2 linked regions of the Methylicorpusculum oleiharenae genome follow. The protein of the gene in region 1 interacts with the protein of each later gene in a pairwise test. Links are inferred from orthologs where the notes say so. Each region holds a gene or a part of one and is shown in the gene's direction. Other genes may lie near its edges.

Evidence for each region.
Region 2: the proteins of GO003_RS04030 (region 1) and ssb interact in binary tests that used the Escherichia coli proteins (3 or more experiments, as listed by UniProt). The link is inferred for Methylicorpusculum oleiharenae from one-to-one orthologs.

Annotation. Positions count from the first base shown.
Region 1 is NZ_WUTY02000001.1:842,162-853,056, forward strand. The notes cover bases 7,915-10,895. They hold GO003_RS04030 (primosomal protein N'), read left to right. Parts: upstream 7,915-8,282; coding sequence 8,283-10,508; downstream 10,509-10,895. Other genes in these bases: argS (arginine--tRNA ligase), read left to right, coding at 10,651-10,895. Outside these bases: GO003_RS03985 (phosphomannomutase/phosphoglucomutase), read left to right, coding at 1-672; argB (acetylglutamate kinase), read left to right, coding at 692-1,588; GO003_RS03995 (DUF4124 domain-containing protein), read right to left, coding at 1,565-2,536; GO003_RS04000 (YggT family protein), read right to left, coding at 2,873-3,448; proC (pyrroline-5-carboxylate reductase), read right to left, coding at 3,448-4,272; GO003_RS04010 (SPL family radical SAM protein), read left to right, coding at 4,363-5,355; GO003_RS04015 (SDR family oxidoreductase), read left to right, coding at 5,343-6,068; GO003_RS04020 (disulfide bond formation protein B), read left to right, coding at 6,298-6,807; GO003_RS04025 (class I SAM-dependent methyltransferase), read left to right, coding at 6,819-7,625.
Region 2 is NZ_WUTY02000001.1:4,908,666-4,919,424, reverse strand. Bases 4,419-7,263 are described here. They hold ssb (single-stranded DNA-binding protein), read left to right. Parts: upstream 4,419-5,522; coding sequence 5,523-6,005; downstream 6,006-7,263. Other genes in these bases: GO003_RS21900 (class I SAM-dependent methyltransferase), read right to left, coding at 6,787-7,263; GO003_RS21905 (hypothetical protein), read right to left, coding at 6,209-6,382; GO003_RS21915 (MFS transporter), read left to right, coding at 4,419-5,494. Also shown: GO003_RS21930 (hypothetical protein), read left to right, coding at 1-183; GO003_RS21925 (hypothetical protein), read left to right, coding at 351-1,013; GO003_RS21920 (EAL domain-containing protein), read left to right, coding at 1,018-3,837; more of GO003_RS21915, read left to right, coding at 4,133-4,418; more of GO003_RS21900, read right to left, coding at 7,264-7,509; GO003_RS21895 (glycosyltransferase family 4 protein), read right to left, coding at 7,506-8,660; GO003_RS21890 (glycosyltransferase family 2 protein), read right to left, coding at 8,632-9,525; GO003_RS21885 (hypothetical protein), read right to left, coding at 10,002-10,759. UniProt on the Escherichia coli protein: Plays an important role in DNA replication, recombination and repair. Binds to ssDNA and to an array of partner proteins to recruit them to their sites of action during DNA metabolism. Acts as a sliding platform that migrates on DNA via reptation.

The DNA of each region.
Region 1 (10,895 bases):
TTCGATGGAGACGGCGACCGTCTGGGTATCGTCGATTCGGATGGCAATATCATTTGGCCGGACCGGCAAATGATGGTTTTTGCAAAAGATGTTCTATCCAAAAAACCGGGCTCTGAAATCATCTTCGATGTCAAATGTTCGAAGCATTTGGCAGATCAGATTGTAAAATACGGCGGCCGCCCACTGATGTGGAAAACTGGACATTCTTTTATGAAAGCCAAGCTTAAAGAAACAGGCGCCAAGCTGGCAGGAGAAATGAGCGGACATATCTTCTTTAACGACCGCTGGTTCGGCTTTGACGATGCCTTGTATTCCGCGGCCAGAATGCTGGAGATTATCGCTGCTGATAAGCGTTCCAGCGCCCAAATTTTTGCTGAATTTCCCAACAGTATCAACACACCGGAATTAATGGTCCACATGGTTGAAGGCGAAAATATCAACTTCATGAATGCGCTTATTGCCAAAGCCGATTTAAAAGGCTGCAAGATCACGCAAGTGGATGGTTTCAGAGCTGATTTTACTGACGGCTGGGGATTGGTTAGAGCATCCAATACCACGCCTTCACTGATTTTGAGGTTTGAGGCAGACTCTCAGCATGCTTTAAAGCGTATTCAAAATGAATTCAAAATGCTGATGACCCGGATTAAACCCGATATAGTATTGCCTTTTTAAGTTAGCACTCGCAAAAAATATGAAATCAAAGACAGCACATCAAATCGCCCACGTATTAATCGAGGCTCTGCCTTATATCAGACGTTTTAAAGACAAAACCATTGTTGTCAAATTCGGTGGTAATGCCATGATCGATGACGAATTGAAAAACAGTTTTGCCCGGGATATTGTCTTAATGAAGCTGGTGGGCTTAAATCCCATTGTTGTTCACGGAGGCGGCCCTCAAATCGGTGATTTGCTTAAACGCCTGGGTAAAACCAGCGAATTTGTCGACGGCATGCGCGTCACAGACAGCGAGACCATGGATGTGGTCGAAATGGTTCTGGGCGGTTTGGTCAATAAAGAAATTGTGAATCTAATCAATCGTCACGGTGGTAAAGCGATTGGCCTGACTGGAAAAGATGGCGATTTTATTCATGCAAAAAAAATCACGATGAAAAAATTAACGCCTGAGGTTTTAGAGCCCGAGATTATCGATTTAGGCCATGTAGGAGAAGTTAGCAGCATCGATCCTTCCGTTTTATCCATGCTTAACGGCAGTGATTTTATCCCGGTTATTGCACCGATTGGTGTCGGAGACGACGGTTTCTCTTATAACATTAATGCCGATCTGGTTGCCGGCAAGGTGGCTGAAGTATTACAAGCAGAAAAGCTGATATTGCTTACCAATACCGCCGGTATTTTGGACAAGGAGGGCAATCTGCTGACCGGACTGTCACTCAATGATGTTAACGACCTGATTGCAGACGGCACAATTTCAGCCGGTATGATCCCAAAAACGCGATGTGCAACTGACGCGTTAAAAGGAGGCGTTTCCAGCGTTCATATCATTGACGGCAGGGTGGAACATGCGGTTTTACTGGAACTGCTTACCGACCAGGGCGTAGGGACTTTACTGGTCGGTCATTCTCGATAAAGCATCGTTGATATAAGGCCTGAAAGCCGATCTTATTTCGTTGACTCTCCCACTGTTACACAGCTCTTTTCCTAGCGAAGAATCGCGGCAGCGTATATCAAGAAACAGCTGGTATTCGGACTCGTTAACTGCGATTTTGGATAGCGACAAACTTAAATCAGTGTCCTTGGACGGCTGACGGCTCATTATGAGTTTATCGCTATCAATATCCGCACCGGTTGTCGAATGGAAGTGCACGAAGTTGCGGCCGATTTCCCAGGCCTTGTTACATTGATGATCATTTTCACAATAAAACAAACCCAATTCGTTTGCGTCTTTTATGCTTGCAGTAAGATTGGTTTTGGGCTGATTTTCAGTGCGCAATTGCGTCAGAAACAGATACCGCTCGATGTCAGCATTATCGGCTTTTTTCATCTGGCTCTGCTTTTCTATCAGTCTATTGATAGAAATTTGGGTTTCCTGAATTTGCTGTTGAGTTGACGCGATATCTTTTAACAATTCATTTGGCACTTTTTGAGCGTTACGCTCAAAGGCAGCTGCCTTTTTTTGCTGACCATCCAGTTGAAATTGAAGCCGGTTAAGATTGCTATCGGTTGCTTTTATCTGTGATTCCATAGATTCGGTTTTGCCCTTGATCATCAGCAATAAGTCATCAATGCTTCTAAACGTGCTGATTAGAACGCGGTCATAAGATTTTTGTTTTTCTATGATTTTTTCCTGGGCGCTTCTCAATTCCTGCAACCGTTTGTCCAGTTCCTGCTCTTCTTTTGTTTTGGCTTTGTCCGTGGTTTCCAGTACACGCCCTTTCTTGCTGAGAGTATCACGCCGGAATTTTGAATGTTCGGGAGGGATCTGATCAGAAAAAAAGACATTCCCCTGATCATCTTCCCAGCGATACATTTTTTTTGCATAGGCGGGCACATTGCAAAGCGCAATTAAAATGATCACTACAATAAACCTTGATTGGGCCGAATTGTAAGGCATAGATAGTTAAGCGCGATTCAAATTGTTAGGCATAAAGAACAGCAGCATAATTTTTATGTGTGACTTGAACTAGTCACTTTGTTATAAATTACCCATTACTGGCCGGGTAAACTTTTTTAGTAACTTCTCGCCTGCTTTGTATTGAGGGTGCTGGTGATTAATTTCAAAGGATGCGTAAATAAGTCCCTGTTGCAGAAGCCTTTTCAATGAACCTCCTGCACCCGATAAAATTGAAGGGGTGAGCAGATATCTTTTTAATTGTTTGCGATTGTAGAAGAAAATTTACTTCCCTGTATACATTTATCCAATTAACCCTGCCAATTGGTGAAGCGGCGGCAGCAGCACCATTTTAGCCAGTTGCAGTAAAATGAGGGCCGCTAATGGTGTTAAATCAACGCCGCCAAAATTCGGTATGAAACTGCGGCACAATCTGAGTAATGGCTCGCTAAGGCTGTAAAGTAATGAAGATGCAGCGTCAAAAGCCCCTGGATTGAGCCAGCTCAACAGGGCTCGTGCAAATATCGCAAAAATAAAAATATTTAAAAGCAGCGAAATCACTTGTGTAAAAGAGAGGATCAACAAAGCAGCAAAGCCTATTGACACGCCTTTTAACAAAAGAATGGAAAAATCGGCCGTCATTTGTAAAACCATCACCAAAACCAGCGAGGATGTGTCAATTTTTCCCACTGATGGAATGAACCGGCGCAATAATTTGATGGGAGGATGGGTCGCTTTTACCAAAAACTGAGAGATGGGATTGTAAAAGTCGGCGTTACTCCATTGCAGGAGAAAACGTAGCATGACCGCTAAAATGTACAGCGAAAATAACGTGTCAATCAAAAATATTGCCGGATTTGACATATAAGAAGTATCCATCAGCATTCTCCCAGTTGTTTGGACATTTCAATTGAACGGTCTTTGGCCGCTTTTATCGCTTTTTCAACAAGACTCGAAAAACCGGCGTGCTCGAAAGTTTCTATCGCCGCCTGCGTCGTGCCGCCGGGTGAGGTGACCCGTTTGCGTAATTGCTCAGGCGATTCGCTAGCCTCCAGCGCAATTTTTGCAGCGCCTAAAGCAGTTTGCTGGACCAGCAACCTGGCCGTTTGTTCATCCATACCCAGTTCCAATGCCGTTTTTTCCATCGCTTCCATCAACAGAAAAAAGTAGGCCGGCCCACTGCCCGAAATTGCGGTAACTGTATCGAGCTGACTTTCTTCATCAAACCATAAAGAAACACCCACAGAACGCATTATATTTTCTGCCAGGTCACGCTGCTCAGCACTGACATTGGCATTGGCATGCAAGCCTGTTGCTCCGGTTAATACCAATGCGGGTGTATTGGGCATACAGCGGACAATCGCTACTTTTTCTCCCAGCCAATGACTCAAGGATCGTTGCGGTATTCCTGCCGCGATAGAAACGACGAGTTGTTGCGGGTTCAAATAAGGCGCAATGGCCTGTGATACTTCTTTGATAACTTGTGGCTTAACCGCCAGGACAATAATTTCAACTTTTTCGATAAGCCCTCTGCTACTGTCGGCTGTGTTAATCTGATGTCCGGCCGCCAAAGCATCGGCCGCCTGATGGTTGACATCATGAACCCAGAGATCGCCGGAAGAATGGCCGCTGGCTATGAGGCCAGCAATAAGACTGGAGGCCATGTTGCCACCACCGATAAAACCAATTTTTTTCGTTTTCATAGTAAGACGGTTTAATAATGAGTTAATGGTATTCTACCCTATATAAGGTTGATGCGATAAATCACAAGCCCTCTCCTTTTTTTCCTTACCATGATTGACACTATTTATATTGAAGAAAGTATCGCAAACCATCCCAGGGTTGATGAAATCTGCGCGCGATTTCCTAATGCGCGCAAAATCGGCTGTCAGCGTTATGGGGAAGTGTTTAATCCCCGCGCTCAAAATTTCCGGCTGCAAAAACTGAAACCAGCACTGATCCTGGCGGAAAAGTATCAGCGATTTGTGCTTGAGGCACCCGGCGGCTATGGGATAGGCGCTCAAAAAAACTATTATTTTTCCCATATGCTCAATTGCCTGTACGACTGCCGGTATTGCTTTTTACAAGGCATGTACCAGTCGGCACACTTCGTGTTATTCGTAAACTATGAAGACTATCAACAGGAAATTTTGCGTATCAGCCAAAGCGCTGGCAATGAAATGACGCATTTTTTTTCAGGTTACGATTGCGACAGTTTGGCCTTGGAGCCGGTCACCGGTTTTGCCGAATCGTTTTTACCGGTATTTGAAACATTGCCTAATGCCTGGCTGGAGTTAAGAACCAAGAGCACCCAGGTCAGAACATTGCTGGAGCGCAGGCCTCATCCTCGCTGTGTGGTCGCCTTCAGTCTGTCGCCTGACTCCGTCGCCAAGGCAATTGAGGACAAGGCACCTTCTCTGGACAGACGTTTGATTGCCTTATCCAAACTGCAGACAGCAGGATGGCCTATCGGTTTGCGATTTGATCCTTTGATTTACTATCGGGATTTTAAATCCGATTACCGGCAGTTTTTTGAACGGGTTTTTTCGATTATCGAATTAAATCAATTGCATTCGGTCAGTCTCGGTGTTTTCAGATTACCGGAACACTACTTCAAAAAGATGCACAAGCTCTATCCCGAGGAAAAATTATTTTCCGGACCGTTGATTAGCGCTGAAGGCAAGGTGTCTTATCCTGCCGATCTTGAGCTGGACATGATTGATTACTGCCGCGACGAGTTGCTCAAATTCATACCTGAGGAAAAATACTTTCCATGTCAGATTTAGCCAGAACCGTTTTGGTAACCGGCGCAAGTTCGGGAATAGGCCGCGCGATAGCCAGAAAACTACTCGACCAGGGACATACTGTCATCGGCGCATCGAGAGATTGCAAGCAATTCAACAAAGCGCTGCCTCATTTTTATCCCTTTGAAATGAATTTAAGTCATTTATCTTCTCTACCTCAGGCAGCTCAGTGCTTACTCAAAACTTACCCCGCCATTGACGCCGCAGTTTTTTGTGCAGGCATGGGGCAGTTTGGCTCGTTGGAGGAGTTTTCCTATGCTCAGATAGAGGCGTTGATGACCATCAATTTTACCAGCCAGGCTTTCCTGACGCGCGCTCTGCTGCCTCATTTCAAGCGCCGGTCAAAAAGCGATATCATATTCATCGGCTCGGAAGCGGGCTTGCGCGGCACACAAAAAGGCAGCATCTACTGCGCCAGTAAATTCGCAATACGCGGCTTTACTCAGGCGCTACGGGAAGAATGCTCAAAAAGTCATTTAAGAGTCGCATTGATTAATCCCGGAATGGTCAAAACGCCTTTTTTTGATGCGCTATCGTTTCAGCCGGGAACTGCTGAAGGTCAATTTATAAGACCTGAAGACGTTGCCGATGCGGTTTTATATGTATTGGCATCAAACACGGCTATCGTGATCGATGAAATCAATCTGAGCCCGCTTAATAAAGTGATCAGCTTTAAAAAGGAAACGAAAATTTAGGTCCATGTTAAAAATCGCTATCTCACTTATAAAGTGAAGCCAAAACCTTTTCTGGCAGCATGATTTACTCTTTGCGAAAATCAACTTAATGCAGGGCTTTTATCGGGAGGGTAAAATATCCCGTTAATTTGGCTGGGTTGTTCGCATGTCTTGAGGGCAATCAATCTGATAGACCTGATTTTCCGGGCCCTTCGTTGGGAATAAAAGCGTTTAAACTAGAGATCGAAAAATGTTAAATCTCATAAAAATGAAAGCCAGGATCTGGTTTTTGCTGGGTTTTGCCGGCTGTGTCCTTCTTATGTCCATGGGAGCCTACTTTCAGTTTGTCGGAGGCCTTGAGCCCTGCCCGCTGTGCATTTCCCAGCGCATAGGCATCATGTTAACGGGCCTGGTGTTTTTAATAGCAGGACTCCATAATCCGGAGGAAAAAGGCCGGAAAATCTATTCGATTTTAGGAACCCTGGTCGCTTTATCCGGCGGAGCAGTCTCGGTCAGGCACATTTGGATTCAGCATCTTCCACCCGATGAAGTACCCGAATGCGGCCCAGGCATAGAATACATGATGGAAAACTTCCCACTGGCTGAAGTCATCAAACAAATGCTGAGCGGCACAGGCGATTGCGCTAAAGTCGACTGGACCCTGCTGGGTTTCAGCATGCCGGCCTGGACATTAGTCGCGTTTTTAATGCTGGCCGGACTCAGCTTGTTGCAATTTTGGAATTCTAACGGTCAAAAATAAGGATAAAAGCTATGAAATTGATTTTAAATAAAGTGCCGGCATTGTTGCTGTTATTGATATGCAGCGCACAAGCCCAATCAGAAATAAACTTATCCCAAGCCATTGAGGGGACGCATCGTTCTGCTGAAAATAAAGCCCGTGACCGCTACCGGCATCCGGAAGAGACCCTCCGTTTTTTTGATGTTCAAAACACCATGACCGTCGTCGAGCTTTCCCCCGGAGCCGGATGGTATACCGAGATTTTGGCCCCTTATCTAAAAGACAAGGGCAAGCTTTATACCGCGCACTTTTCAGACACGTCAAAAGTACCTTACTTTATAAAAAGCCTGAACGACTTTAAATCCAAGTTATCGGGGAATCCAGAAATCTACGGAGCGGTACAATTAACTGTTCTGCAACCGCCGGAATTTACAAAAATTGCTCCCGAAGGCTCCTGCGACAGGGCGTTGACATTCCGTAACGTGCACAACTGGATGAAAGACGGCCAGGCCGAAGCGGTCTTCGCTGCAGCATACAAAGCCCTTAAACCCGGTGGTATTTTTGGGGTAGTAGAGCATCGCAGCTTACCTGATTCAACATTGGATCAGCAAATCACCTCCGGTTATGTCAGCGAAAACCAGGTCATCACCTTCGCTGAAAAGGCAGGATTTAAATTACTGGAAAAAGCTGAAATCAATGCCAACCCCAAAGACACCAAAGACCACCCTATGGGCGTCTGGACCTTGCCGCCCGCATTAAGGCTAGGTCAGCAAAACAGAGCGCATTATCTGGAGATCGGCGAGAGCGATCGCATGACTTTAAAATTCATTAAACCTTGAGAGATATACTTCGCGCGGTCATGTTTGCGGCTTTTATGGCAAGGCTATTTTGTTCGAGAGGAAGGCGCGAAAACAGGCGCATAAAAAGCTACGTAACTGTTTTCGCAAAGCTTCCGCTCCCTGCTCACGCCCCTTACCCACATCACATCCATGGAGGTAAGGCCGTTATCGGACAAAAGAGCGCGTCAGAAAACCGCAAATGTGGCCGAGCGAAGAATGACTACTTTCCCGCTTGGAATAGAGGGTTTAGGTGATTGATTGAAAAGCCTTCTGCAACAGGGATGTTGCAGTGAACTACAAGCACTTATACACGCGTCGTTTGAAATCCATCACCTACACACCCAATAAAATGGGAGGGGAGTGAGCAGATACCTTGAGAGAACTTAAAATTGAATATACGTAAAGAAAATTTTAATTTTGTGATGTAGCTCACAAAGTTATACACAATTAAAGATTGCTATTTAATGGGTTGAAAAATTTTTTTATAGCGCTTAATTAAATAGACCATTGATAAATAAGCTATCTATAAATAACCTAATATTCGAAAACTGTAAAAAATAATTTGCCTGACTACCCATCCACAGAGTTATCCACAGCCTGCGTCAATAATTATCTCAATGAACCCAGTCCAAACAATTACCGCAAGTCAAGAGGTGCATGTCTGACTTATACACTACTGAAGAGCCTATTTTCAAAATTGCTGTTTCAGTCCCTCTGTATCGCCTCTTTGATTACCGAGCGCCGGAAGACCTGGAATCTATTGACTTGAAGCCAGGCATCAGACTCGAGGTCCCGTTTGGAAAAGTGTTAAAAGTAGGAGTTCTGGTTGAAATCGTTTGGCACTCCGAAAGACCGGTAGAAAAACTCAAACGAATTGCCCGGATCATAGATGACGTTCCGCTATTGTCCAGCCTCGACTTACAGTTGCTGCAATGGGCCGGCAATTATTATCATCACCCCATCGGCGAGGTCATTGCGGCGGCTTTTCCTGTGGGATTAAGGAACGGTAAGCCTGCAAAATCAGGCCAGGAAAAGCGCTATGGCTTGACTGCAGCCGGCCGGAATCTGGAACCCTCTACTCTTAAACGCGCTCATAAACAACGTTTATTACTGGAAAAATTCCAGGCATCACCCAACAGTTTATCCGAGTCGGATTTGTCTGAATCTGAAGGTCACTGGCGCCTTTTATTGAAGAGTTTACTGGAAAAACAGCTGGTATTTATTGACGAAAACAGCGCGCCTGTTGACCGCTCTGCGTTACTTCAAACTCCGGAATTGCTGCCAAATCCAGCCCAACAATCGGCAATTGATACGATCAGAGATGCTTTGGGGGAATTCCGGGTGTTTTTGCTGGAAGGGGTGACCGGCAGCGGAAAGACCGAAGTGTACATGCAGATCATTCGATCAGTGCTTGAATCAGGCCGCCAGGTGCTGATTCTGCTTCCTGAAATCAGCTTGACACCGCAATTGGAACAACGTTTCAGACAACGCTTTGCCTGCCCGGTTGCCGTCACTCATTCGAAACTGACTAACCAGCAGCGTCAGACAGCCTGGTTATCCATGCAGACAGGCCGCGCCTCTATCCTGCTGGGTACGCGCTCGGCCTTACTGACACCGCTTAAATCACCCGGCTTGATCATTCTGGATGAAGAGCATGATGCCTCTTTCAAACAACAGGAGGGTTTTCGTTTTTCAGCGCGTGATATAGCTGTCATGCGAGCAAAACTTTTACATGTGCCAGTCGTATTGGGCTCGGCAACGCCTTCGCTGGAGAGTTTTTTCAATGTTGCTCAACAGCGTTATACGCTGCTGCATTTATCGCAAAGAGCCGGAGTCGCGGTTGCTCCTACCTGCCATCTGCTGGATATACGTAATAAAAAACTGAATGGAGGCCTGTCAGAGCCGCTGATCAATGAAATCAGTGCGACGCTGGCCAGACAGGAACAAGTGCTGATTTTTCTAAACCGCCGGGGCTTTGCTCCGACTTTAATTTGTCACGCGTGTGGCTGGGTTGCGCGATGTAAACGCTGTGAGGCAAACTTGGTCGTGCATCTGGATCAGCGCGTGTTGCGCTGTCACCATTGCGGTCATGAACAGCCGTTACACCATCAGTGTCCTGCCTGCAAAGCCGTCGATGTGATGCCTTTAGGCTTGGGAACTGAACGCGTGGAGCATGTCCTGCCTGATTTGTTTCCGGGCAAATCGATTATCCGGCTGGATAGGGACACGACACAGCGAAAAGGCGTTTGGGAACAGTATATTGACAGGATCAACCGGAATCAGGTCGATATCATTATCGGCACACAAATGCTCGCAAAAGGCCATCACTTCCCAAATGTCACGCTGGTCGTGTTGCTGGATGCGGATAGCGGCTTATTCAGTATTGATTTTCGAGCCACCGAGCGCCTGGCGCAATTGATAGTCCAGGTTGCCGGACGCGCAGGACGTGCAGAAAAACCGGGTAAAGTCATTTTGCAGACCCGACACCCCGAACATCCTCTCTTGCTTACTTTGCTGAACGAGCAATACGGTAATTTTGTCGCGGCAACCCTCAACGAACGCCGGGAGGCGGGTCTTCCCCCTTATAGTTTTCAGGCCATTTTAAGAGTCGAGTCCAATCAACCTGAGCAGGCAACACTGTTTTTTGAGTCAGTCGCCAAAATCATTCATCAAACGACAGATAAAAGCCTGCTAGTGCTGGGGCCGGTCCCTGCGCCGTTGGCGAGAAAGGCGGGACGCTACCGTTATCAATTATTATTTCAAAGCGTCCAGCGAAAACCTTTGCACCGGTTTTTGGACACTTTTTTGCCCGCACTGGAAAAGCTTGCCAGTGCCAGAAAAGTTCGCTGGTCAATTGATGTTGACCCGATTGACCTTTATTGAAAATGCGGGCATTAAACTCAGTCTGGCCAGTCAGCCTTATATCGATGATACCGGCAAGAGGGTTGCTGATGTTTGAATGGATAATCAACGGGCTTTAGTGGATAATAATTCGTTATTTTTGACTTAGAGCAACAAAGCCGTAATGAAACAAAAATTAGAGGCGCTGATACTCACTGCTGTTGATACGTTAAAAAATGAAGGCGTAATTGACGTGGGAATAACTCCCAAAATAACGATAGAAAACTCTCGAGATTTGCAACATGGGGATTTCGCAACCAATGTCGCCCTGGTTCTTGCAAAACCCGCCAAATCAAACCCCAAGGCATTAGCCGAAAAAATCGTTGCCGCTTTACCCAAAGATGAACTGGTGTCACGCATTGAAATAGC
Region 2 (10,759 bases), 4.1 Mb from region 1 along the record:
CTTGATATTTCGACCATGTCCAGTCTGGTGGTTCAATCAGCCAGAGATATTGGCGGCATAAGCAAGACCAATATGGCGCAAGCGGCGATAAACGCGATACGTCAAAATAAAAAAGCGAGTGGTAAATCGACATCGGCCGGTTTTAAAGGTGATCCGACCAAACAATACGGCGGCTGGCACTGATTATTTGGCGCATTTCGTAACTACTCGTCCACTTTGAATTGAGGTGATTGATTTCAAAGGACACGTGAATACGTCCCTGTAGCTTTCTGCAATATCCCTCTGTTCGAAGCCTTTTCAATCACACCTATACCCAATAAAATTTGAGGGGGTGAAATGAATGGGGTGATTTGTCGTATAAACTGGTTTTCGGCTTGCCGCAAACAGACAAAGCATTCATGACTGCAATGCTGGGGCCTTGTTTTCAAGGGGAACTGAACAGTAAGCCCGAGTTTGCTACACAACTGAATTATGAAATGATGGGCGGTCGGTATGTTTTTGCCGTTAGCTATGTCGATCTTGACTTTCAATATGAGCCCGTTCAAGGTGACAGTATTGCGGGTTATCTTTCATTTCGTCCTTTGGTATTTTCCGCTCAGTCCAATGGGGAGATATTCGTTTTGACCGGTGAGTACTTACATCAATGGAATCGGTTTAGCGGTTTTGGTCATTCATTACCGGATAAAGAAACAGCGACAGAAAGCTGGTATGTTGAAAGCACCTACCGCTTCATTCCCCAGTTGCAGGGCGCTGTTCCAAATAATGTGCTATACCTGAATACCCATGAAAAACAGTATATTAGGATGGGGTGTCTCGGGGCACCTGATCATGTTGACTATGCCAAAGGCTGGAAGGTCAGCATACGTTGGTATGTGACCACTTCTTGGATGCTCAAAGCAGAATACCATCGTTATGAAGGAACCGCCGGGATACCGTCAGCCAACAATCCGGATCCTGATAGCACTCATAAGTACTCGGATTTGACCGGTTTGCATCGTTCTTACCGGTTTTAACGGGATGGAAACCACCTTTTTTCTCAGTTTACGATGGAAGTTAGCCTTAGTGCTCGGCGGTGTTTTTATTGTATTAAACACCCTGTTTGCCTATTTTGCCTATTCTGATGCAAAACAAGGATTCAACGAAGAGCGGCTGTTGTTGCGTAATAAACAGGATAATCTGGCGAAAATGTTGTCTGAGGATTCATTCCTGATTCTGGAACAGTTAGCAGAACTGTTCGTTCTGAATGGTCAAGAACCCAATCGTTATTCCGATCAAAAAATGCTCAGCGTTTTTGACCGTAATTGGGAACAGTGGCAGTTTATCTGGGACTTGGAAAATATCACGGTCTTTGACGCCACCGGCTTAAAAATCAAATCCAGAGGAAGAAAAATTCATACCGATCGTGTGCTTGTCGATCAGACGCTGCAATCGGAATCGCCTGTTCATACCATCAATTGTTCACAAACGTCCTGTTATCAACAAGTGATTGTGCCGGTAATGGGCAAAGGCACTTTGGTTGGCGCATTCAGTATGGCTAGAACGTTTGCCGATACCGTCATCAAATTCAAAGAGGCCACACGCGTCGATGTGGGTGTTTTGATTGATTCACCTAAAAAGTTAACCAATGGCTGGCCTTACACGCTTTCAGCCAAGACTTTTGCGGGATTGGATTTTGATTTGTTCGCTTACCTGACCGAACACTACACATTCGTGCAGTTATTAAACAAGAGCGGAACATTAACCGTTAATGATCAGATTTATGAAGTAAGAATTCGGCCGTTGAGAATGGATAATGCGACTCAGGCGCCGTTTTTGCTGATTGTCGAGGAAATTACCGGAAATATGCGCATGCTGGATAGCCAGCTGGAAAAAGTTTGGATACAGGGCTTGATGAGTTTACTTTGCTCGCTAGCGGTATTAGTCCTTGTTTCATGGTTTTTTTTACGGCGTATTGCTTACCTTGCCAAGGCGCTGCCTCTTTTGGCAACGCATGAATATAATCAATTCAGGAAAGAAATCGTTCAAAAAAAATGGATTAGCTTGGGTTTCGATGAAATCGATAAACTGAATGATACGGTCTTGACCCTGGCTCTGCAGCTGGAAAATCTAGAGCACATTGTCCGCAAAAATACGCTGCACATTTTAGAAAAAAGCCAGGAATTAGCGACTGAACGCGATTCTATCCAGGAGTTAGTCAATTCAGCGCCGGTCATAATGCTGACGCAAAAAGTCAATGGGCAAATATTGACTATCAATCAAGAAGGCGTGAAGGTCTTCGGTGAAGAAAAAAATCAGGTAATCGGACGGCTTTTCGACCTGTATCTGCCTCCGACAGAGACGCATCATCTGAATCAGCTCGATCAGTTACGCTTGTCCAAGTCAATGCACCCGATTCAGATTGAGGGCGGCTTTATAAGCGCTACAGGGAGTTTTCTGCATGTTTTTTGGATTCATACTCTGTTTAATTCAAACCGACAAGGCAGTGAACCGATTGTTCTCTCGCTGGGAATGGACATAAGCGCTGAAAAACTGACCGAACAGAAAATGCTGAAAATGGCGTCTTTTGATCCGGTAACCGGGCTGGGCAATCAGCAACGATTTCAACGAGAACTGCCGCAGGCACTGAAAATAGCAAAACGTTACGGACATTCAGTGGCGCTGCTTTATTTTGATCTGCAGCAAATTAACCTGGCTCAGGAGGCAGTAGATAAAAGAGTCATGGTAAAAGTGGCAAGTCATTTAAAGCAATTTATGCGCGAATCCGATTTGCTGTGCCGAATCGGCGAAAGCCAGTTTGTCCTGATTTTGCCGGATGCGCAGACACCGGGCGTAGTCTCTCTGGCCCAGAAAATAATCAAACGAATCAGTTCGTTGAAGTTAACCTTGGGCAGCCATTACGGAGAAATAGCAACCAACATCGGCATCGCTTTTTATCCCCGGCATGCTGATAGCCCGGATCACTTGTTAGCGAATGCAGAACGGGCAATGGTTTATGCCAAACTGAATGGAAAAAACTTTTATTATATATATGAGCAGACGCTTACAAATAAGCACGAAACCGATCTGAATCAAAATACTGTCCAGCAGATACAGCAACTGCTGGATAACGATGAAGGTGTTTTAAATTTTACACCGGTCTTTGATGTTCATCGAAGACGGGTCGGCTTTTATCAGTGTTCAATTTGTTTAGCCTCGCCAAATGGTGAAATTCCTCTATCCAGGGAATATGGCCAGGTCATTGAGCAACTCGATTTAGCTGAACAATTGGATCACGTATCGATAGTCAGGGTCTTTGAAATTATCGCGAGCATGAAACGGCGCAATAAAAATGTCAAACTCAGTTTGGCGCTCTCAGGCTTATCAGTAACGCAGGCGGATAGTATTAAATTTATCGGTTCGTTGTTGAAACATTACCAAATTGATCCCGGGCAGATCATTTTTGATTTAAACGAGCACTATGTGCTTAGAAATTTGACTCAATCGCACAATTTCATTAACCAAATCAAGCAGCTTGGCTGTGAGTTCTGTTTAAGTGACTTCGGCGTGGAATTTTCGTCATTTTTTTATTTGAAACAATTACCCGTTGATTTTGTCCGTATCGACGGCTCTTTTGTAAGGCGAATGGATAAACATAAAGAAGACAACATGTATGTGCGGGCTTTAGTCGATGTTATCCACGCATACGGCAAGAGAGTCATTGTTGATGACGTGGAAAGTGAGCGGGTTCTCCTATTGGTTGAACAATTAGGTATTGAGTATGCCCGGGGCAGTTTTTTCGATGAGCGGGTTGATAACCAATCGGCCAGCCTTTCCTCCTCAAGTCTTTTGCCACTTTAACCGCATCACCCTGTTCATATCCTTCTATAGGCCCGGTTCTGAGTCTTTCAATGATTCTTTTTAGGATAAGAGGAACATTTCAAGCGTCACACTCACTCAAGCTTGTTATACAATACGCCACTTGCTTAGCCCGCTCAAAGAAGGCGCTGTGCTGCGGACTTATTTCGAGAATGACAGGCAATGACTGCGGTTCGGAATACCTGAATTTTAGCAGCGCGTTACCAGGGTTTGCCTCAGATTTGATTTACTGAAGGAGAAAAGTGTTTTGACACAAATACAGGATATTACGAGTCCAATGACGTTGCTGGAAAAAAAAGCAACCTGGTCTTTGGCGGCGATTTATGCGCTGCGAATGCTGGGTCTGTTTATGATTTTGCCGGTTTTGTCTTTGTATGCTGAACAGCTGGATGGCGCCACTCCTTCATTAATGGGGCTGGCGATGAGTATCTACGGATTTTCTCAAGTGCTCCTGCAAATACCGTTTGGTCTTTTGTCTGACCGGTACGGGCGTAAAAAAATTATCGTTTTCGGGTTGTTGATTTTTGCACTGGGCAGTGTAGTGGCTGCAGTTTCCACAACCATTTACGGTGTGTTGATAGGCAGAACCTTACAAGGCGCCGGTGCTATTTCGGCTGCCGTGATGGCTTTGGTTGCCGATTTGACTCAAGAAGTCCATAGAACCAAGGCGATGGCAATCATAGGGTTGAGCATTGGCGGTTCTTTTGGGATTGGCCTGATTGCAGGCCCGGTTTTCTCTCAATGGTTTGGGGTTCCAGGTCTGTTTTGGCTGACAGCCGCCCTCACATTGATAGCGGTCCTGACTATCATTTATGTCGTGCCTGATCCTAAACAATCCAAGCTGCACCGGGACGCCGAATTTGTTCCCTCAGAAATGATGCATGTGCTTCGAAGCCCGGATCTGTTGCGTCTTGATTACGGTATTTTTGTATTGCACATGATGCTGACAGCCAGTTTTGTTGTGATTCCCTTGTTGCTTCGCGACACAGGAATGGCGGGCGGACAGCACTGGCAGATTTATTTGCCGATTTTTGTCATATCGATGGCGTTTGCAGTGCCTTTTGTTATAGTGGCCGAAAAAAAACGAAAAATGAAAAGCGTTTTCCTGGGCGCGATTGCGGTGGTTTCAGTAGCGCAAATAGGCCTGGCTCAATTTCATGACAATCAGATTGGCATCATCGCTTTTCTGGGCATTTTCTTTTGTGGATTTAACTTGCTCGAAGCGACATTACCCTCACTTATTTCAAAAACCGCGCCCGGCGATTTAAAAGGAACCGCGATGGGGGCTTATTCAAGTTCACAGTTTTTGGGATTGGCTATCGGCGGCGTGCTGGGTGGATGGTGTTACGGCGAATATGGTGCCAATGCGGTGTTTATTTTTTGTGCGGCGGCCGGACTGAGCTGGTTTTTGGTTTCATTAGGGATGAAGCAGCCTCGGCATTTGGCAAACATGCTGATATCCGTTGATATGATTTCATCAGATGAAGCCGATCAACTGGTTAGTCAAATGCTGACGCTAAAAGGAATTGAAGATGTCACGCTGCATTATGACGAAGGTGTTGCCTATCTCAAGGTCGATAGCCAGTTACTGGACAAACAGCAATTACAACAATTGATTACGCAAGCCATGCCTGCTTAAATCAGAGAACTATTATTCTGGAGAACCTATGCTAAATAAAGTTACATTAATCGGACGTTTGGGTGTGGATCCCGAAGTCCGTTATATGCCCAGCGGTGGCGCAGTCACCACCATTCGCCTTGCCACATCGAGACGCTGGAGGGATAAACAAACCAACGAACGTAAAGAAGAAACAGAATGGCATAGGGTCGTTTTTTTTGCGCGGTTAGCGGAAATTGCCGGCGAATACCTGAAGAAAGGCAGTCAGGTCTATGTGGAAGGACGCATTCGAACCCAGAAATGGCAAGGCCAGGACGGACAAGACCGCTACACCACAGAAATTGTTGCAGAAGAAATGCACATGCTCGATAGCCGCAGCGGAGGCACGGCCAATTATGGAGAAGGCGCGGGTGGCGGATATGCTCCCGCAGAACAATCCTCTAAACCCTCTGGCCCAGGCAATAGCCCCTCTAATCCACCCACTTCAGCGCCTGCCCAGTTTGACGATTTTGATGACGATATTCCGTTCTGATGCACTTCTGATATAGACAATCAAAGGTATGTCCCCGGTTATGCATTTATGTCGAGAACCCATAGGATGTGCCGACGCCAGGAGGCGCATCAATCGCGACCGATGCGCTTTACGTTGTTCAGTACATCCTACATCCGGATTCCGGCGATCCTTGTCGGAATGTCGGTTATCCGCAGACTGGGCCAAGCCCAACAGATGGGGCATTAGGTTAAATGCTCGCCAATGCAAAGCCCATAGGATGTGCCGACGTCAAGAGGCGCATCAATCGCGACCCGATGCGCTTCACGTTGTTCAGCAGATCCTACATCCGGATTCCGGCGATCCCTTTCGGAATGAGGGTTATCCGCAGACTGGGCCAAGCCCAACAGATGGGGCATTAGGTTAAATGCTCGCCAATGCAAAGCCCATAGGATGTGCCGACGCCAGGAGGCGCATCAATCGCGACCGATGCGCTTCACGCTGTTCAGCAGATCCTATCCGGATTCCGGCGATCCCAGAAGGAATGACGCTTACCCGCAGGCAGGGCCAAGCCCAACAGATGGGGCATTAGGTTAAATGCTCGCCAATGCAAAGCCCATAGGATGTGCCGACGTCAGGAGGCGCATCAATCGCGACCGATGCGCTTCACGTTGTTCAGCACATCCTACTTCCGGATTTCGGCAATCCCTTGTCGGAATAACGGTTATCTGTATTCTGGGTCAAGCCCAAAGGATGAGGCATGAGGTTTAATACAAAGCTCATAGGATGTGCCGACGCCAGGAGGCGCATCAATCGCGATCTTTTATTGATTGGATTTGGGTCTAAACACGACGATCAGCGTCGGATGAATGAAGGTACACGCTCTATACAGAAACAACGGGATCCAGGACAAGATTAACGCAATTTTATTGTTTAAATTTAAATAATACCTTTGCGGCCACTTACACACTGAGTCACTGATTATTGAGATTGAAAAATGAGTCTGGGCTTTGTCTTTTAAAGAAAACCAGCTTAATAAGCTGACCTCCTCATGATATTTCCCCATGTACTTTAGTATCTGCATAAAAACAGGTTGCGGCAAATAATGTAATAAAGGCATCTGGTAATGGACTTCCCAAGGCCAAAGACGGTTTGGTGTTGCCAAATAAACTGCACCATCGGATTTTAAAACCCTGTAAATTTCGTTTAAATGAAAGTCAGCGTTGTTGACATGTTCTATAACGTGATTACTGATCACCACATCAAAATGCTGATTCTCAAAAGGCAGATATTCTCCATCAATACATACAAATGCAAAACCTTCGCGTTGGTTGCGTTGGTCTTTCACATCCACGCTAGTCACGTCGAAATAGTCTGAAAGAAAAAATGCAATTTCACCATTGCCTGTTCCTATATCTAAAAGTTTAAGCGAAGAATTTCTTACTTTGCCGGCATCTTCTATTATTTTAAGAATCTTTAAGGCTTTTGCCTGCCGACCGCTTTGGACAATAAAGCCGGGGTTCAGGGTTGGTGGTTTAGTTTTCATTGCATTGTTTCCCAGCAAAGCTGCCTTATTCTGTCGCCAAAAATGTCCCATGAAAATTCTGCACCATGTTGGCGGCAACTTTCAGGGCTCACCTTTTGGTTTGATGAATTGGCGTTGGAAAGGCTGTTTATCACGGTTTTAGTCATTGCCGGATAGTTTCCCGGTTGGATTAACCAGCCTGATTTATTGTGGCTTACCGCATCAGGAACCCCGCCAACCGCAAAGGCAACCGTAGGAAGGCCATAAACGGCAGCTTCAATAGCCACCATGCCGAATCCTTCTATGTCGCCCGGCAGTTCAACTACAGGAAAGATATGCAGCTGGCTGCTCTGATAGGCAGCTTCGAGCTGAGCTTCGTTAACATGCCCCAGAAAAATGACATGATTTTCAAGGTTCTTGTCTTTTGCCGCTTGAGTGATTTTTTCCTTTGCGCCGGATTTATGATGCAACGCATTGTTGGGTTCATCGCCAATAATAACCAGAATGCAGTCAGGACAGGCTTTGACGATATCAGGAAAGGCGTAAAGTATAAATTCAACCAGTCCTTTGCGTTCAGTCAAACGGCCAACGCTTAACAGAATCTTTTGATCTTGGGTCAAACCCAATTCGCTTCTAAAATCAAGTGAACGGTTAGCTATTGTAATGTTTCCAGGTATAACAACACCGGGATGAACCGTTTTAATTTTATCGGACATAACGCCCTTATCGATCGCCAACTTTGCCGTGTTTTGACTATTGACCCAAAGGGCATCGCAAGAACGTATGGCGGGAAGAAAGACGCTTTGATAGACAGGGTGCGGCATAACAACATCCAATCCATGAATAAAAGCAATTACTTTGGCTTGACACAAGTAGCCTATTAAACGCGCCGACAAGGCAGTGATGCCACTTCCGGAAATGATAAGTGCGGGTTTTTCTTTGATTGCCAGACGCAGTGTTGACCAAAATGAAAACCAGAAGAATACGGGTAAAGGCCTGTGCGGAAATTCACAAAAGCGAGTTGATGGGCTTAAATATAAAGGGCTGTCAGCAGGGCCCGCGACCACCACATCGAAAGACTTGTTTAATTCCAGATAAATATGATGATTAAGGCGCTCCATTCCGCCTCTGAGTGGGGGAAAGTTACGGGTTACCAGCAGGATCTTTTTCATTACGTTCTGCATCGCGATAATGAAGGGATGAAATTTGTTCGGAGAGAATGCCTATCAAAAAGATGATTAAGGAAGACAGAATGAGCAAAGCGCTCATGTTGGTAAACCGGCTGGTCGTAAAATAGGTATAGGCGTAGTAGCTGATGCCTATTAAAAAGACCGAACCGCTGATCGGTAAAAATAAACGCATAGGGGAAAAAAGCGCCCCAATTCGCAGGATGATGATAAAAAATCGAACACCGTCACGTAGCAGGCGGATATGGCTTTTGCCTTCCCGTTTTCCGGCATGGATAGGCACATAGGCGACCGGAAAGCCGGAGCGGAAAAAAGCCATGGTGCTGGTCGTCGGATAAGAAAAGCCGTTGGGCAAAAGGTAAAGAAATTTTCTGAATTTATTCGCTTTGACCGCCCGAAAACCGCAGGTAAGATCTTCAATCTTATGGCCTGTCATCAACGAAGCCAGCCGGTTATAAAATGAATTGCCTATTTTTCTGAACCAGGAGGCTTGCGTGCTGACGTGTCTGGCTCCCACCACCATGTCATAACCTTCATCCAGTTTCGCTAATAGTGCGGGAATGTTTTGCGGATTATGCTGGCCGTCGGCATCCATGAATATCAGTATCTGACCCCGCGCATTTCTGGCGCCGGTTTTGATCGAAGCCCCATTGCCTTGGCTGTAAGGGTGGCTAATGACTTTGGCGCCGGCATTTTGAGCAATTTGAGCCGTGTTATCGGTAGAACCGTCATCAATCACCAAAATTTCAGCATCAGGCACGATCGCCTTCAATTGTGTTAACAATTCCGGCAGGTTCGCCGCTTCGTTTTTAGCCGGGAGCACAATGCTGAGTTGATTATTGGACTTCACAAAATTGTCAGATGATGAGTTTGCTGGATTCAAGATTACTGTGAATTGTTGGGTTAAGGTTATTACCTAAAACAATCGACCGGACTGAAGTTTAGCAGATCAAGAAGAAAGGGGAGGATTATACAGGTGCAGGAGTAAGTTTAAGACGGGACTCTTATTTAGCAGGGTAGGTTGGGTTGCCTGCTTTTCGCAACCCAGCAATTAGGCTATGTTCGCGTTAATAGTAGGCGTCGCCCCGGCAGGGAATGCCGGGGTCCAGAAGCCTTGGATGGCGTTGGGCTTTCACATCCTTGTGACCTGGGTTCCGGCAATCCCTGCCGGAATGACGGTGTTGATTTACTTTCAACTACTAACGCGAACATAGCCAACAATTAAAGCTATGGCATTGAGCTGTTGGGTTGGCTTTCGCCAACCGCAACCTACATTGAGCAACGCTTTTGTTTTGTTACGTTGTTTAAATGCCTTTAGATCACCCCTTATTCAGGGCTACTTATACTGGTTAAAATTTGTTGTTCCAGGTCGTTGACCTGATTTTTTCGCGGTAACCAGTTTTTTAGGTCTTTGGTATGTTGCGTTCTAGTGCGTTTGAGTAATTGCAGCGCTTCTTGTTTTAAACCGGCCATGGCATAGAATTTTGCCTTAAAAATTAAAAAGTCCAGGCTGACCCTGTCTTCTGTGATTTTATCCAGCGAGGTTGCCGCTTCAGAGTACTTTTCTTCGGCGTTGTAACTCAATGCCAGCAAAATAACCAAGTCTTCTTTTTGGCTGTTGTAACTTGCGTTGTTCAGCAATTGATCAAGAAACGCTCGGTATTGATCCCAGTTAAGTGTTGGGCAGTGGCCTGATTTTTTAAAATCATATATTTGTTTCCAACTGTCCAATGTGCCTCTATCGAATCTGCCGGTTTGCAACCGCTGTTTAATGGCTTCATTGGCAGGCACCCTTACATTATTATCCATACATTGCAACATCACGAGCTGGCTGTAGGTTCCCGGGTAATTAGGCCATTTTTTTTCAATGGTATGGGCTAATAACGATGAACTGGAAAAATCGCCGCTATTGGCAAAAAAGGCAGCCGCTTCCTGATGGGCGCGTAAAGAATTGGGCCGCTCGGTTAATGCTGAAATGGCTAATGCACCGGGTGATCGCCAGGTTGAAACTTCCGCGCCGTAAACCAGCATGTAACCCAGTGACATCAGCGATAGCAAGCCTATTGATGAATACCGGATGCCGT